One region of the Acinetobacter larvae genome, then DNA from elsewhere that is predicted to be linked to it. Evidence: riboswitches for the same ligand, from Rfam matches in the RefSeq annotation. Region 1 holds a riboswitch; the other holds the start of a gene.

Region 1 (8,526 bases):
ATCCGCTCAAAGCTCTCCGCAATCACAGCCTTAACCCCCAATAAATTGGTGCCTTTGGCAGCCCAGTCACGCGATGAACCAGTACCATATTCTTTACCCGCAATAATCACCAAGGGAACATGCTGTTCTTGATAACGCATTGCTGCATCATAGATCGACATTTTTTCTTGGCTTGGGATATAAAGCGTATTCCCCCCTTCTTCTCCACCCAACATTTCGTTTTTAATCCGAATATTGGCAAAGGTACCACGCATCATGACTTCATGATTACCACGACGCGAACCATAAGAGTTAAAGTCTTGTGGCGCTACCCCTTGTTGTTGCAAATAGCGTCCAGCGGGGCTGTCCTTTTTGATATTTCCTGCCGGTGAAATATGATCGGTCGTCACAGAGTCACCTAAAACCGCCAAGATATTGGCTGATTTAATATTTTCAATTGGCGCAGCAGGCTGGTCGATATCGGCAAAGAAAGGTGGGTGGCGAATATAAGTCGAATCCTCTTGCCATACATAGGTTTGACTGTCAGGAATTGCAATTGCTTGCCAAGTCTCATCGCCATCAAATACCGCAGCATATTCTTTATGGAACATCTCGGTATCAACTTTTTGCAATACATTTTGAATGTCGGATTGAGTTGGCCAAATATCTTTTAGATAAACATCTTGCCCGTCTTTATCGACTGCAATCACATCCTGACTGATATTCAAACGAATGGTGCCGGCTAATCCAAAAGCAATCACTAAGGGGGGTGAAGCCAACCAATTACTTTTGACCAAAGGATGTACCCGCCCTTCAAAGTTACGGTTACCAGACAGTACCGATGCTACATTCAGATCGAAGCGTTGAATAGCGTCTTCTATCGGTTTAAGCAAAGGACCTGAGTTACCAATACACGTAGTACAACCATAACCCACTAAGTTATAGCCGAGCTTATCTAAATACGGCAATAATCCTGCGGCAGTTAAATAGTCCGTGACCACTTTAGAGCCTGGTGCCAAAGAGCTTTTCACCCAAGGTTTGAGTTTCAAGCCTTTTTCTACAGCCTTTTTCGCCAATAACCCTGCCGCCAACATCACACTCGGATTTGAGGTATTGGTACAGGATGTGATCGCTGAAATCACCACATCCCCTTGTTGTAGCGGATAGCGATGTCCATCGATTTCAAAATGTGGCTGCTCACTGTGTAAGGCTGCGCTTTTGGCATCAATTGCTGTTCCACCGCCTTCATTGCGCATGCGTTCTGTAGCTTCTATAGAAGGTTTTAAATCAAGATCAAGCATGGCTTGGAAAGCCTTAGGAATATCGGCAAGCACCACACGGTCTTGCGGACGTTTGGGTCCAGCGACACTGGCTTGTACCGTATTCATATCAAGGCTTAGGCTATCGGTAAAAATAGGTTCATCGCCATGATGGCGCCATAAGCCTTGCGCTTTGCAATAGGCTTCGGTCAAAGCAATACGCTGTGCATCTCGACCGGTCAAACGCATATAATCCAGCGTCACCTCATCGATGGGGAAAAAGCCGCAGGTTGCACCGTACTCGGGTGCCATATTGGCAATGGTTGCTCGGTCTGCCAGTGCTAAATCGGCTAGCCCATCACCATAAAATTCAACAAATTTTCCAACAACACCTTTTTGCCGCAACATCTGCGTAATGGTTAAGACCAGATCTGTTGCCGTAATTCCTTCGCGTAGCTTACCCGTTAGTTTAAAACCAATCACTTCAGGAATCAGCATCGAAATCGGTTGCCCCAGCATGGCTGCTTCGGCTTCAATCCCGCCCACACCCCAACCGAGTACCCCCAAACCATTAATCATGGTGGTGTGTGAGTCTGTTCCAACCAAGGTATCTGGGAAGGCAAAGCTTTGCCCTTCACTTTCACCCAGCCATACGGCTTGTGCCAAATACTCAAGATTGACCTGATGACAAATCCCCGTACCCGGCGGTACAACACGGAATTGTTGAAAGGCAGACTGCCCCCAACGTAAGAACTGATAGCGCTCAGCATTACGATACATTTCTAGCGCAACGTTCTCTGAAAAAGCTTGCTCTGTTGCGTAATAATCCACCATCACCGAGTGATCAATAACCAGATCGACAGGTGATAAGGGATTAATTTGATTGGGATCCCCTCCCGCTTTGGCAATGGCTGCGCGCATGGCCGCCAAGTCAACCACGGCAGGGACTCCGGTAAAATCTTGCATCAACACCCGCGCAGGTCGATACTGAATTTCTTGCTCTGAACAGCGTGTTTTTTGCCAATCGACAAGCGCTTGGATATGCTGTTTTTTGACTGTTTTATCATCTTCAAAGCGCAATAAATTTTCCAATAACACTTTTAAAGATTTGGGTAAACGAGAACAATCACCTAATGCAGTCTCCAAAGCTTTTAAATGAAAGATTTGATACTGCTTTTCCCCAACAGACAAAGGTTGTAATGCATTAAAACTATTGATCTTACTGTACTTAGACATAGGTCCGTCCTCCGGCTTGCTGATTTTGAAGCTAGCTTGTAAAACACCCTATTCCACTTTATGCCAAATCTAAAATTGTAATGTTATTAATTGGTTAACTTGAAGTATATTGCAAATCAATCGCTTTTAACGCATAAAAAACACATTTCAACTGATAATATAATAATCAATTTCTTATCAATAACTTATTATAATTATCTAAATTTAGGGTCATCCCGAATCTGGCTGAATATCCCAATTTAGCATCCACATAGTCATGAAAATTTATGAGAGATTTTTTGAGAAATACCAAGAGATCATTTATGCTATGTCTGCTTTATTATTTTTAGATTCAACATTATTTTAATTTTATCTGCAATATACTCAGCTTTGATCATGACCGAACTGATCGCAAGATAAGCTAGATTAATCCAATGCTTTTTTGATTAATCGCTTTGGGGATTAAATATTTGAGAGTGAAATACCGTTTCAATGAAATAGCAAAGATAAGATCATCACGATGCCACAAAAAATAGCAAATGCAGCAAATAGCCGCGCTAACAAAAAAAACCAGCCGCATAAGACTAAAAAGCAGAATCATTTTAAGCTCATTGTTGCCGCTATTATTTTTATCATACCACTGCTATTTTTTCCTGCGGAAGCACATTCTAACTGGCAATATTCTATCTATAAATTACTCAGTGAAAAATTTTATCTTAGAATTGGTCAACATGGTCCTTTACCTTTTTTTACTGTATTAACGAGCATTTATAGCGTCCTTATTATCTTTATTCTTGAGTCTTATATTTTTTTATTATTTTTAAGAAAACAAGGTTGTACTAAGAACTATCAACAATTTTGTTATGATTTTCTGACATCGAATAAATTTGGCCCGTTTAAAACATTCACAGGGCTGAATCATCCATTGCTACAGAACAGCATGTTGTTTGCTGGTTTTGGTATCGTTTATATCGGTATAATATTGAGTTTTTTCGATGCAGATATTTCAATTCAACAGAGTCGTAGAGGTGCACTCTTTCATTTCGCTTATAATTATCGTATTGGCGTGATCATTGTTGAGATGCTTCGCAATCTCTTTAGTATTATGCCTATTTTTCTTTTTTTAGCGACAATGCTTTATCTTTTCAATATCGTCCGTGGTGTCGGCTATGGAAAAATTAAACCACAGCCCAACCAAAAGACCAAACGTTAAAGACTAAATGTGACCAACTAAATATTCAAAAATAAATATTAAAAAAGGTAGGTTTTTTTAATAATCGTATTGGCAATCATCTCTGCTTGGATCGATTTTAAAGCGACTGCTTGTATCTTATTCTGAGGAAACAATGGAATACCTGCACCAAGTAATACTGGCATCTCATAAATTTCTAACCGATTTAACAGATTATTTTCAATAAATGTATTCTGCAATTGTGTTCCACCAACCACCCATACCCGACCATGATATTGCTGTTTAAGCATGTCAACCAATGCCGCTGGGCTGTGTTGCCAAAGTTGTAAAGATGGGTGCACAAGCGGTAAATCTGCCTGAGAACTAACAATAAAACCTTTTTGATGCGGATAAGGCCAAGCTTCACCAAAAGCACAAATAACTTCATAGGTTTTTCGTCCCATCACGATAATATCAATATCCTGAATGAATGCATCATAACCGCAATCAATATGTTGGTACGCTGTGAGAAAATCAAAACGACCATCCTCAGTTGCAATATAACCATCTGCACTGGTTGCGATATAACCTATAATCTGTAACGACATATTATCCAATATCCACGGCTTAATTTTATGAAGTGATTATAAAATAATAGTTCGCACAGTAATCTTTTATTTTCCTTACATGGCAGAAAATAAAGACCCGATAAATAAAAGCTGTAGCGCGCTAAAAAAATAATTGATCTTTTCGCTCAACAGATTATGATAATTCTTCAGGAGATGGTCATCCTCCTCTAACAAACCGCCACGATCGGCTAATGATGCCTACGTTTCCCTCATTGCAGGGTGCGTAGTCACGTGCTCTGCAGTTATTCAACTGGAGCCCCTTATGCCACTTTCTCGATATCATTTTTCTATCAATCATTTTCTGTCTTGTTATGATGTTCAGCATCATCAACATTCGCCTTTTTTTAACCCTCGGTATGATGCTCGGTATAACGACCGCATACATGATATGTTCCTGCAGCCAGAGAACGCATATAGACGTTATTTTTCACTGAGTACATTTTATGTTGTGTTGCAGGCATAATCGGACTAACTTTCATTTAAAAATAAATCCGTAAAAATTTAAAAAGGAATAAAGAATGAGTTTTAATAAAATTTCTGCTGGTATACACCCACCTGAAGATTTCTATAGCATCATTGAAATCCCAGCATATGCCAGTCCAATCAAATACGAAGTCAATAAAGCATATGATGCTTTATTGGTTGATCGCTTTCTCAGTACAGCCATGAGTTATCCAGCCAATTATGGTTATATTCCACAGAGCTTAAGTGAGGATGGTGATCCATTAGATGTTCTGGTGTTGGCTCCTCATGCCGTGGTTGCGGGGAGTGTAATTCGTAGTCGTCCTATAGGCGTGATGTATATGGAAGATGAGCATGGGCTCGATGCCAAGATCATTGCCGTGCCCCATCCCAAACTCAGTGCAGTATATGATAGGGTAAACGCCCTGACGGACTTAGCCAAACTTGAACTGGATAGAATCCAGCATTTCTTTGAGCATTATAAAGACTTAGAAACAGGAAAATGGATGCGCTTTAATGGTTGGGGAGATCGTGACGCCGCCCAGCAAGAGATTTTAAAATCCGTTCAAGCCTATGCCACCCAACACGATCATCATTGATTATAAGCGCAGTGCCTGATGGCTATTGCGCCATAAAATCTCAGCCAATGTCGCACATGGCATTTGTAATACCTCTGCCAAAGCCGTTAAAACATAAGGTAAATTGGCAGGGGTATTACGTTGTCTACTTTGATGCTGATCATAGCAACAGCGTGGTGTCATATCTGGACAATCCGTTTCAATCACCAAATGCTCTGCGCCCAATTGCTGAACCACCTGCAAGAGTTTTTTAGCATTCGGCTGAGTAATCTGCCCCGTAATACCAAGTTTAAACCCCAGTTTTACCAAAGCTTTGGCTTCTTCTACCCCACCACTAAAAGCATGCGCAATACCACCATGCTGAAATTTAAGCTGCTTTAAAATAGCTAGACATTCAGCATGTGCCTTACGAATATGCAATAAAACCGGTAAATCATAGCGCTTCGCCAGCTCAATTTGCGCCATAAAATACTGTTGTTGTTGCGCTTGTATAGCAGCATTTTTATGCTGTGGCAAAAAACGATCTAAACCAATTTCACCAATGGCCACACATGAATAGCGATTTAAAAACCGTTCTAAAGCTTGCAAGTCTGCTGGTCGATGCTGTTCAACATATACTGGATGTAGCCCTGGTGCCAATAAACATTGTGGGGTCTGATCGACCTGCTGTAATTGTTGCTGTGTTTGCTGTAAAGCCTGAAATCGCTCAGCCACAAAGCCAATCAACAACAGCTTTTCCACCCCACGCGCTTTGGCCTGCTGCGCCAACTCAATACGATCCAGCGCAAATTCTTCGACATCAAAGTGCGTATGGGTATCAAATAAAGCATAAGGCAGCATTAGACTTACTCAGGTTGTACTGCGCTACTGGCATTTAGATTCGCCTCAGCTGGAATATATTGCTCTTTTAAAATACCTTTTAATTGTGCATAAGGTAAAACTAAACGCGGTAACCCCACCACATAAGGTCCAATTTCATATTCAGCATACTGCAAAATTAAACCCTGTTTCCCCAAATAAAAATTATTGGTCATTTTAAAAGACCATGTTTGCTCATAATCTTGTACAGAATTTGCCAGATTATTGTCTTTGATCCAGCTTTGAAATGCGGCATAGGCAAGTTTATTTAATGCTGGATATTGTTTATTTAGGACAATATCTTTTAGGTTCATGACCTTTTGCTTTTCTAAATCAAAATTATAATAATTTTGTGCAGAAGCACCATGTGCTCCCCCCAAATAACTACTGCTATTGAGTACCACCGTCGCCAAAGGCGGGGTCGAATTTAAAATCTTAGGGCTAATACTCAGACTCATTTTATGTTTTGCCCCTAAGGTATTGAGCTCTTCGTTCAGTTTTAAGAACTGCGTCAAATAAGGCTGTACTTGAGTTTGTAATTGTTCTGCTGGGGATTGCACCGCCAAAGTAGCTTGACTGGCAGCAAGCTGCGTATGTACCACCGAACTGGCATTCGGCTTAGTCGATTCTTCTTCACCCAATGACTGTTGCAACTGCGTGACAATCGCTTGGTCGATCAGCTCATCCAACACAAACTGATTGCTGTGTAAGCGTTCCACGGCAAAATCTGGACAATTTTTACCACTGCACTCTGGTAATTGCAAACGCAATGGCTCAGCACGTCCATCCAATATAATACGTGGTTGTTCAGCCTCGGCAGCGGATGCCGCAGACTCTTCTAATTTATTCTCTTGTTTTTTCTGTGGTTGACAAGCACTTAACAGCCCCACTGTCCCAATGATCGTTAGCATCATGACCATGCGTGTTTTTAGCATCAGCAAACCTTCTTAAAAAATTTCAAATGTATTTAAATCTTTCACAGCTTAGAACACAATTCTGAGCGACTCAAGACAGTTTTGTGTGATCTAAGCAGTGCTATTGCTCGATTGAAGCTGGCACATAAATATGAAAAAGCGGTTGGATTGATTAAACCCAACCGCTTAACGCTACACAACCACTTAACGCTGTAGCACACAAGCTCTGTGTCTGTGCAATTTCAAAACTGCACAGAATTTACTTCACTTTTTAGTACCACTACTGACCATCAACTCAACATTTGCCGAATGCTTCATTACGCACTGTCTGTTGCGTTGAGGGCATAGCAAGTTATCTAATCCGCGTATTCCCGCGCATTAATGTTCACGTGTTGCATTGAAGATAATGTCTGGATAACGCTCCTGCATCAATTGCAAATTGACGCGACTAGGTGCCAAGTAAGTCAAATGTCCGCCACCATCAACAGACAGCTGGTCATAGGCTTTCTTCTTAAATTCGTTAAACTTTTTCTCATCATCACAAGACACCCAACGCACAGTATTGATATTAACTGGCTCATAAATACAATCCACTTTGTATTCTTCTTTTAGACGATAAGCCACTACATCAAACTGCAAAACGCCGACAGCACCAACGATTAAGTCATTATTGCCTTGTGGCATAAAGACTTGTGTTGCACCTTCTTCAGACAGTTCTTTTAAGCCTTTTTGTAGCTGTTTGGATTTTAATGGATCTCGTAAACGTACCCGACGGAACATTTCTGGTGCAAAGTGTGGAATTCCTGTGAAATGTAAATTTTCACCCGAAGTAAAGGTATCACCAATTTGAATGGTACCGTGGTTATGTAGACCAATAATATCACCCGGCCATGCTTCTTCTAACTGCTCACGTTCACCCGCCAAGAACGTTAATGCATCACTAATACGGACCTCTTTACCAATACGGACATGGTTCATTTTTAAGCCTTTTTCATACTTACCTGAACACACACGCATAAAGGCAATACGGTCACGGTGTTTAGGGTCCATATTGGCCTGAATTTTAAAGACAAAGCCAGAAAAAACGGATTCAGTTGCAGCCACTTCACGTTCTTTGGTTGGATGAGCTTTAGGTTCTGGTGCCCAATTTAAGAAAGCATCGAGAACATGGTCAACCGCAAAGTTCCCCAATGCTGTACCAAACAATACCGGTGTTTGCTTACCTTGTAAAAATTGCTCACGGTCCAAAGGCTCATTCGCCATTTGCACCAACTCTAAGGACTCTTCAAAAGCAGCAAATGCAAGATCGCCCACTTTTTCACGGATATCGGGATAATCATAACCATCACGAACTTCAATCTCTGTAATGGTCGAACCGAAGCCCGCTTTATAAAGATAGAGCTTTTCTTCGGTAATATGATAGACCCCTGCAAAATCACGCCCCATCCCCAATGGCCAAGT
Region 2 (8,526 bases), 1.6 Mb from region 1:
ATTTACATATTTGTATTTTTTAACAATACTGTAAACTTAATTTTAATCTGTTGTAATTAAAAAGATTTTTTTATTATTTTTGAGACATATTTTTTTTCATGCTGATAAGTTAGGTCAAAGCAGGAGAGGTTGTAAGTTACTCAAAGAGTGTATGTTGAATAGAGACAGGCTGCTGCTATTCAGCGTATAGTTGCTGAACAGCAGCATATATATTTATGAAAATATTGTTGTTTTATTTCTCGGCATCGTCATCATCTTGAAAACTTTGTTCTAGCGCAATCTGTACGGCATCTATGCGATGTTTACAAGATTTATAAGCACGCATCGACTCTTCAACCACAGTGATGAGTTGGTCTATATCGGGTTGTTCTTGAGTTTCCAATAATTCAGCATTTCTTTTAAGAATGGTATAGGCTTCTTTAAAGCTTAGTTCATCTGTCATATTGGCATTACCTTTTGAATTTTTGCTTGAATTTCACCGTCATATAATTCAACAGTGATGTCTTGTGCATGCTTTAAGTCTAATTGAAGTATAGGTTGAACACGGGCGAGAGGACGTTGTTGATAGCGTACAATAGCATAGCCTTTGCGTAAAACATCTTTAGGATTTTGCAATAAACTTTCACGTAATAATCCATCTATTTCACGACGGGCAGTTTTGACGTGTTGCTTGGCAAAATAATAGCTATTATTTTTTAAACTCAAAATGTGTTGTCGTTGTTGCTTAAGTTGTTGCTGTGCGATGCTTTGTGTCAGTTTAATATATTGTAGGCTCTGTTGCTGATAAAATGCCAATCGCTGTTGCGATAAAGTTTTAACTTGCTGCATAAAATAAGCACAGTACTGACAGCGCTCAATAATATAATCGCGTATGGCTACAATGACTTTACTTGGGGTATCAAAACTACGGTGTGCTATTTCATCTAAAATGGTTCGATCTTTTTCATGCCCGATACCGACCCAAATGGGTACTGTTCGTTTGCAAAGCAGTGTAGCAAGTGCATAATCATTTAAATAAGCTAAGTCATTGACGGCGCCACCACCACGAATAATCACAATAAGATCGGGTGCCTGATGAAAATCTTCAGCCCACTGTTTTAATGCTGCCGCCAAGTTTTGCATAATACTCTGTGCGGCATGTTGACCTTGAAATGTTGCACTTTGATAGACAAAACGACATAAACCCAGTTGTTCTAATTTTTGTGCATCTTTTTTAAAATCACCTAAACCAGCGGCATTTTCTGGGGCAATGACCAAGACATTTTCAATATTAAAAGGCATCGCCAATTGTTTGTTACGGTCAAGTAAATGGTCTTGTTTGAGTTGCGCCACGATTTGTTGGTAGCGCTGTGCCAGATCACCTAAACTAAAAGCACTATCAATTTCTTCAATATTTAAACTAAAGCCATATTGGGGCTCAAAACGTGCTTTAACTAAAATTAAAACATTTAAATCTTTGGCGAGTTCGATCTGTGTTTCACGTTGAAACTTTAAAATCATATCGCGTTTAGATTTCCATATGGTGGCACGGCAGTTGGCAATCACCTGATCTGTTTGCAGATCTTTTTCTGCTAATTCTAAATAATAATGCCCTGATTTTATATTGAGGTTTCTAATTTCAGCTTTAACCCAAATCCCTTCTTGAAATGTCAGGTGGACGACTTCTTTAACTAGACTCAAATATTGGCTGAGCGTAAGTTGTTGTTCTGACATAATCATCACATGTTGTTTTTTTTAATAGTACGATAGGCAAAGCAAAACTGCAAACTTTCGCAAAAGTTTACAGCTTATGAGGTTCTTTTGGCTTAAATTTTTTATACTATACTAAGTGCTTATATTAAAATAGCCTAAGCATGATGAAGCAATTGGTAGCTATAAATGCCAATGATGGTAAAGAGTAATGAGCCTAAGACGTGAATAAAAATAAGACCAATCGCATAATCAAATTTGGCATTTTGCAGTAGAGCAACGACTTCAATAGAAAAGGTTGAGAAAGTCGTTAAGCTACCGCAGAAGCCAGTAACCAAACATAGTTTTGCATTTGGACTTAATTGGCTATTGGCAAAAAATGAAACAGCAAAGCCAATAATAAATGCACCAATCAGATTGACCAATACCGTGCCAAAGGGAATAGATTCAAAAGTACTGTTATAGCGTAAACTGATAAACCAACGTAACCAAGCGCCGAATACTGAACCAATTGCAATAGAACTTAATGCATAGAACATGATTTATTGCTCCATGACCAATTGACGATGAAGGTGATCAGCGCAGAAAGTTTGTGTGAATTGCATGCAATGACTCCTATATCAAATATATGGAATAAATAATACAGAGCACGCAACTACGTACTCTGCAATGAGAGTAACGTAGGCATCATTAGCCAAAAAGGCGGTTTGTAATCGGAGGAATACCATCTCCTTAGAATGTAAAATATATTAAAACGAAATTTCAAAATAGCAATGATTATTTTAAGATGCTCTTGCATTAATTTTTAGGGTGCTGTCTAAGGGTACTGTTGCAGCACGCAGTATATTCATACTGCGTGCTGCGGCTTGAGAATAACGCTATTCAGTCACTATTATGGTAATGACTATAGCTATAAATGATTATGCCAATAATTGTTTTAACAATTGATTGACTTGCGCTGGGTTCGCTTTACCACGTGAAGCTTTCATGACTTGTCCAACCAAACCATTAAAGGCTTTTTCTTTACCTGCTTTATATTCTTCAACCATTTTTTCATTGGCAGCAAGTACGTCTTTAATGATGGCTTCAATCGCAGCGCTATCGGTTTCTTGTTTTAAGCCTTTGTCTTGAATAATATCATCCGCTGATTGCCCTTCAGCTTCCCACATAAAGCCAAAAACTTGTTTTGCGATCTTACCACTAATGGTATTGTCGATTATACGCGCGACCAAGCCACCCAGTTGTTGTGCTGAAATAGGGCTGTCTTGAATGTCTAGACCAGCTTTATTGAGTGCAGCAGAGAATTCACCCATTACCCAGTTTGCAGCAATTTTGGCATGTGCGGCACCGCCTGCTGCGGCAACTACTGTTTCAAAAAAGTCAGCAATTTCACGAGATAATGTGAGTACATGCGCATCATATTCAGTCACATGATAATCGCTCATAAAACGTTGTCGTCTTGCCGTTGGCAGTTCTGGCAATTGTGCTCGGATTGCTGCAATTTGCGCATCAGAAATAATCACGGGTAGCAGATCAGGGTCTGGGAAATAGCGATAATCGTTGGCTTCTTCTTTGGAACGCATGGAGCGCGTTTCCATTTTGTTGGCATCAAACAAACGTGTTTCTTGGTCGATTTTGCCGCCGCTTTCCAAAATATCCATTTGTCTTTCAATTTCAACTTGAATGGCTTTTTCAATGAAACGGAAAGAGTTAATATTTTTGAGCTCGCAACGGGTACCAAAAGGCTGCCCTGGGCGGCGTAGCGAGACGTTACAGTCACAACGGAAAGAACCTTCCGCCATATTCCCGTCTGAAATGCCTAACCAACGGACTAAACCATGGATCGCTTTGACATAAGCAACCGCTTCTTCAACTGAACGCATATCTGGTTCAGAAACAATTTCTAAAAGCGGGGTGCCAGCACGGTTTAAATCGATACCGGTCATGCCTACAAAGTCTTCGTGTAGCGATTTACCCGCATCTTCTTCTAAGTGCGCACGGGTGATACCGATACGTTTGCTACGACCATCTTCTAATTGAATATCAATGTGCCCAATTCCGACAATTGGTCGGTCCATTTGACTGATTTGATAGCCTTTAGGTGAGTCTGGATAGAAATAGTTTTTACGGGCGAATACAGAAGCTTGATCAATATAGGCATCTACACCTAGACCAAAACGAATCGCTAAATCCACAACGGCTTGGTTGAGTACAGGCAGTACACCCGGCATGGCTAAATCGACAAGACTCGCTTGCGTATTGGGGTCTTGACCGAATTCAGTCGAAGAACCTGAAAAGATTTTAGATTGCGTGAGTAGTTGCGTATGAATCTCTAAACCAATGACTACTTCCCAACCATCAATTAATTTGGATTGTTGTTCAGCCATTATGCATTCTCCTCGGCAATAGCAGGGCGTTGTGTATGCCAGTCGGTGCTTTGTTGATATTGATGTACAACAGAAAGTAATTGGGCTTCTTGCCAATAATTGCCAATCAGTTGTAAGCCAACAGGGAGCTGTTGTGCATCAAAACCAACAGGGGCATTAATCGCTGGTAGACCAGCAAGGTTCACTGCAATGGTATAAATGTCACCCAAATACATTGCTACTGGGTCTAACGATGCACCGAGTTTATAGGCTGTTGTTGGTGCCGCAGGTGCAGCAATCACATCAACATTTTCAAATGCTTTGAGGAAATCTTGTTGGATCAAACGACGAACTTTCTGCGCTTTGACATAATAAGCATCATAGTAACCTGCAGACAGGGCATAGGTCCCAATTAAGATACGGCGTTGTACTTCGGCACCAAAAGCTTCTGAACGTGAACGTTCATATAAATCTTTTAAATCCACAGGATTGTCACAACGATAGCCATAACGAACACCATCATAACGTGACAAGTTGGAAGATGCTTCAGCGGGCGCAATCAGATAATAAGTCGGTACGTAGCTGTCAATCATGCTAAGGTCGATTTCGATGAGTTCTGCACCCAAATCTTTTAATTGTTGTAAGGCTTGTTCTGTACGCGCTTTTACGTCGGCTGCAAGACCATCAACACTAAAATATTGTTTTGGAATACCAATACGCAAGCCTTTTAGCTGAGTAGAGTTTAGCTGCGCGACGTAGTCATCAACAGGCACCTCCATAGAGGTTGAATCTTTGTCATCATGACCTGCCATCACGTTCATCAAATATGCGCAGTCTTCTGCTGAGCGCGCCATTGGACCAGCTTGGTCGAGTGATGATGCAAAGGCCACGATTCCAAAACGTGAAACACGACCATAAGTTGGTTTTAATCCAGTTAAACCACAGAATGATGCTGGTTGACGGATAGACCCACCGGTATCTGTACCTGTGGCCAAAGGTGCCAGATCTGCTGCAATCACGGCAGCAGAGCCACCTGAAGAACCACCAGGAACATGTTCTAAGTTCCAAGGGTTACGCGTTGCGCCATAATAAGAACTTTCTGAGGTTGAGCCCATAGCGAACTCATCCATATTGACTTTACCCAGTGTCACAAGACCGGCAGCTTTGGTTTTTTCAACCACAGTTGCATCGTAAGGGGAGATAAAGTTGTCGAGCATTTTCGAGCCAGCAGAGGTTTTGATGCCCTTGGTGCAGAAAATATCTTTATGTGCCAGCGGAATACCAGTTAATTGACCAGCTTGGTCATTTTTGCGTAGGGTATCTGCTGCATCTGCTTCGGCTAATGCAAGTTCTGAGCAAACGCTAATATAGGCTTTGACTTGTGGATCTATTTTAGCAATACGGTCTAAATAATGTTGCGTCAATTCGCGTGAAGAAAATTGTGCTTTTTGCAATCCTTCTGACATTTCACGAATAGAGAGGCGATGTAAATCAGTCATATGTACAATTCTTTACGATTAAATTCAAAATAAAAATTAACTGATTAAATATCATTCAATTACGCGAGGAACGAGATATAAACCATCTTGAACAGCGGGTGCAATTGCTTGATATTCGTCACGATGATTGGTTTCGGTTACGATATCGGCGCGTTGCGGTTGAGCATGGTCAAACGGGCTTTTTAAAGGTTCAACCTGTTCGGTATCAATTGCTTTCAAGCTTTCCATCATCTCTAAGATTTTGTTTAAGCTTTGAGCATATTCGGCAGATTGCAAATCATTCAGTGATAAGCGTGCCAGTCCAGCAATATTTGAAACAGTTTCTGCATTAAGCTGCGCAGAATGCTGTGCATCTGATGTTGACATAAGGTCTCGCCTAGTTAGTATCAAAAAAAATCAAAATATCATAGGTTATAATAAGCGATTGACTTGTTCAAATCATCACATTTAGTTAAAGTTGCCATCTTGCGACTACATAAAAGTTTAACTGGGAAAGACCCGTGATTCTAAAACGACTAATTGGCTTGTTTTCACCAGATCTTGCCATCGATCTAGGTACAGCAAATACTCTTATTTATGCTCCAGGACGGGGTATCATCTTGAATGAACCAACAGTTGTGGCGATTCGTCACAGTGGTTCGCAAAAAATTGTTGCTGCCGTAGGCTTGGACGCTAAGCAAATGCTTGGTCGGACACCTGCCAATATCTCAGCAATTCGTCCAATGAAGGATGGGGTGATTGCTGATTTTGAAGTAACTGAAACTATGTTGAACCAATTTATTGGAAAAGTACACGAAAAACGTCTTTTTCCACCTGCACCACGGGTCGTGGTATGCGTACCATGCAAATCTACTTTGGTTGAGCGTCGTGCCATTCGCGAGGCAGTTTTTAATGCGGGTGCGCGTGATGTCCGTCTTATTGAAGAACCAATGGCTGCTGCGATTGGTGCGGGGATGCCTGTAGAGCAAGCATGTGGCTCTATGGTGGTTGATGTGGGCGGTGGTACCACAGAAATTGCGATTATTTCCCTACAAGGTTGTGTTTATGCAGATTCATTACGCATCGGTGGGGATGTATTTGATGAGCAAATCATTAACTATGTCCGTAAAGCACATGGTTGTGTTATCGGTGAAACCACTGCTGAAATTATTAAAAAAGAAGTCGGCATGGCAATCTCTGATGACACCGTACTTGAGATTGAAGTACGTGGACGTAATCTTGCTGAGGGGGTGCCTCGCGCCATTACCGTCACCTCAGAAGAAGTCACTCAAGCCATCACTGATCCATTGCAAAGCATCGTCAGCGCTGTCAAATCTGCATTAGAACAAACACCACCTGAATTATCTTCAGATATTGCAGAACGTGGTATTGTTTTGACTGGTGGCGGTGCATTATTGCGTAATCTCGATAAACTACTGTCAAAAGAAACAGGCTTGCCCGTTGTTGTGGCTGAAGATCCACTAACCTGTGTAACACGTGGGGGTGGGAAAGTCTTAGAGTTCTTCGATAATCCTAATCATGATATGCTTTTTGTCGGCTAATTTAAGGATTCGGCGGTGCAACCAAATCTGTTTTCAACTCAACCGCCATCTTTTCGCTCCTTTATCATTGCGGTCTTTGTATGCTTGGTGATGTTATTCTTTAACTGGCGCATGCCGCATTTGATACAGCCGGCAAGAGATGTTTTGTATGCCGCATATAATCCTATTTATGCGCTTGCAAGCTATCCTGTATTGTCAAAAGAATGGCTTAATCAACAAACTAAGTCTGAAGTGCAGTTACGTCGGGAAAATACGGCTATGCGTGCTGAGCTGTTACAAGCTCAGGTACGTCTACAGAAATTATCCGAGCTTTCAGCAGAAAATACCCGTTTAAGAGGTTTGCTCGATACACCTTTAATTATTGATGGACGTATGGAAATAGCGGAAGTGATCGGTACCGATGCCAATCCTCTACGTCATATTATTGTCATTAACCGTGGTGCAACCAGCCAGATTAAAGTCGGGCAAACTGTATTAGATGATCAAGGGATTATGGGGCAGGTGATTAGTGTTTATCCACATAGTAGCCGCGTCATGCTACTGTCAGATAAAGAACACTCTTTGTCAGTCCGCTTGGAGAACTCGGGCATGCGCGCCATTGTATCGGGTACCGGTGATTTAGGGCGCTTAAAAATGGAATATGTCCCGACAAGTGCAAAAATAAAAGTCGGTGATCGTGTATTTAGTTCTGGTTTAGGGCAACATTTTCCCGCAGGTTATTTGGTGGGGACGGTTTCAAAAGTGATGCAACACACCTCAGGTGAATTTGCACAAATTGATGTCGCACCAGCAGCTCAGCTAGCCGGTGGTCATCATGTGGTTGTGCTGTTTTCAGATTCTCTTGCGATGGAGCAACCTCATGCTGATCGCTAAAAAATTATCAGGACATAAACCACAACGCGATCCACTCTTCGTTATTATTGTCAGTATTATTATTGCCTCAGTATTGGTGGTCTATCCTTTATCTTATGCTATCGCAGGATGGCGACCGCTGTTTATGTTTGTGGTGATGTTATTCTGGATTTTGTGTCAGCCGACATGGTGTGGGGTGTGGTTTTCATTTACGATTGGTATTTATGCAGATCTCTTGCTAGATGCACCCTTGGGAATGAATGCTTTAAGCTATGTGATGATTGCATTTATTATCCGTTATCTCATTCGTGAAAAACGCGTCCTCACCTTTAATAATCTATGGGTAATCGTCATGATTGCCATTGCTGCGCATTTATTATTGACACTACTGATGCAAGCTATGGCCGGCATGAACTTTTCTATTACGCGTCATTGGCAGCCGTTGTTGAGTAGTATTTTACTTTGGCCGCTGGTGTATTATTGCCTAAAAAGATGGCGAATTTAATTTTAGCTTCAAGCTCGCCCAGACGGCAGCAGCTGTTACAACAGCTGGGCTTGGTATTTAGCTGCTATAGCCCA

What was found. Region 1 has a riboswitch for fluoride ahead of ppa (inorganic diphosphatase). Riboswitches for the same ligand answer to the same signal wherever they lie in the genome.
Region 2: linked by a shared signal. The riboswitch ahead of crcB (fluoride efflux transporter CrcB) and the one ahead of ppa (inorganic diphosphatase) in region 1 are both predicted to bind fluoride.

Annotation. Positions count from the first base shown of each region.
Region 1 covers NZ_CP016895.1:3,075,274-3,083,799, forward strand. Annotated here, with positions in the region: gene acnA (aconitate hydratase AcnA) at 1-2,474, opposite strand, end outside; gene BFG52_RS13745 (hypothetical protein) at 2,974-3,666, shown strand; gene BFG52_RS13750 (dihydrofolate reductase family protein) at 3,705-4,232, opposite strand; fluoride riboswitch at 4,394-4,461, shown strand; gene BFG52_RS17380 (hypothetical protein) at 4,598-4,732, opposite strand; gene ppa (inorganic diphosphatase) at 4,772-5,314, shown strand; gene BFG52_RS13765 (TatD family hydrolase) at 5,315-6,133, opposite strand; gene BFG52_RS13770 (RsiV family protein) at 6,139-7,086, opposite strand; gene BFG52_RS13775 (peptide chain release factor 3) at 7,444-8,526, opposite strand, start outside.
Region 2 covers NZ_CP016895.1:887,679-896,204, forward strand. Annotated here, with positions in the region: gene xseB (exodeoxyribonuclease VII small subunit) at 233-442, opposite strand; gene xseA (exodeoxyribonuclease VII large subunit) at 439-1,713, opposite strand; gene crcB (fluoride efflux transporter CrcB) at 1,848-2,228, opposite strand; fluoride riboswitch at 2,364-2,430, opposite strand; gene gatB (Asp-tRNA(Asn)/Glu-tRNA(Gln) amidotransferase subunit GatB) at 2,610-4,076, opposite strand; gene gatA (Asp-tRNA(Asn)/Glu-tRNA(Gln) amidotransferase subunit GatA) at 4,076-5,554, opposite strand; gene gatC (Asp-tRNA(Asn)/Glu-tRNA(Gln) amidotransferase subunit GatC) at 5,606-5,920, opposite strand; gene BFG52_RS03995 (rod shape-determining protein) at 6,055-7,095, shown strand; gene mreC (rod shape-determining protein MreC) at 7,111-7,968, shown strand; gene mreD (rod shape-determining protein MreD) at 7,955-8,452, shown strand; gene BFG52_RS04010 (Maf family nucleotide pyrophosphatase) at 8,440-8,526, shown strand, end outside.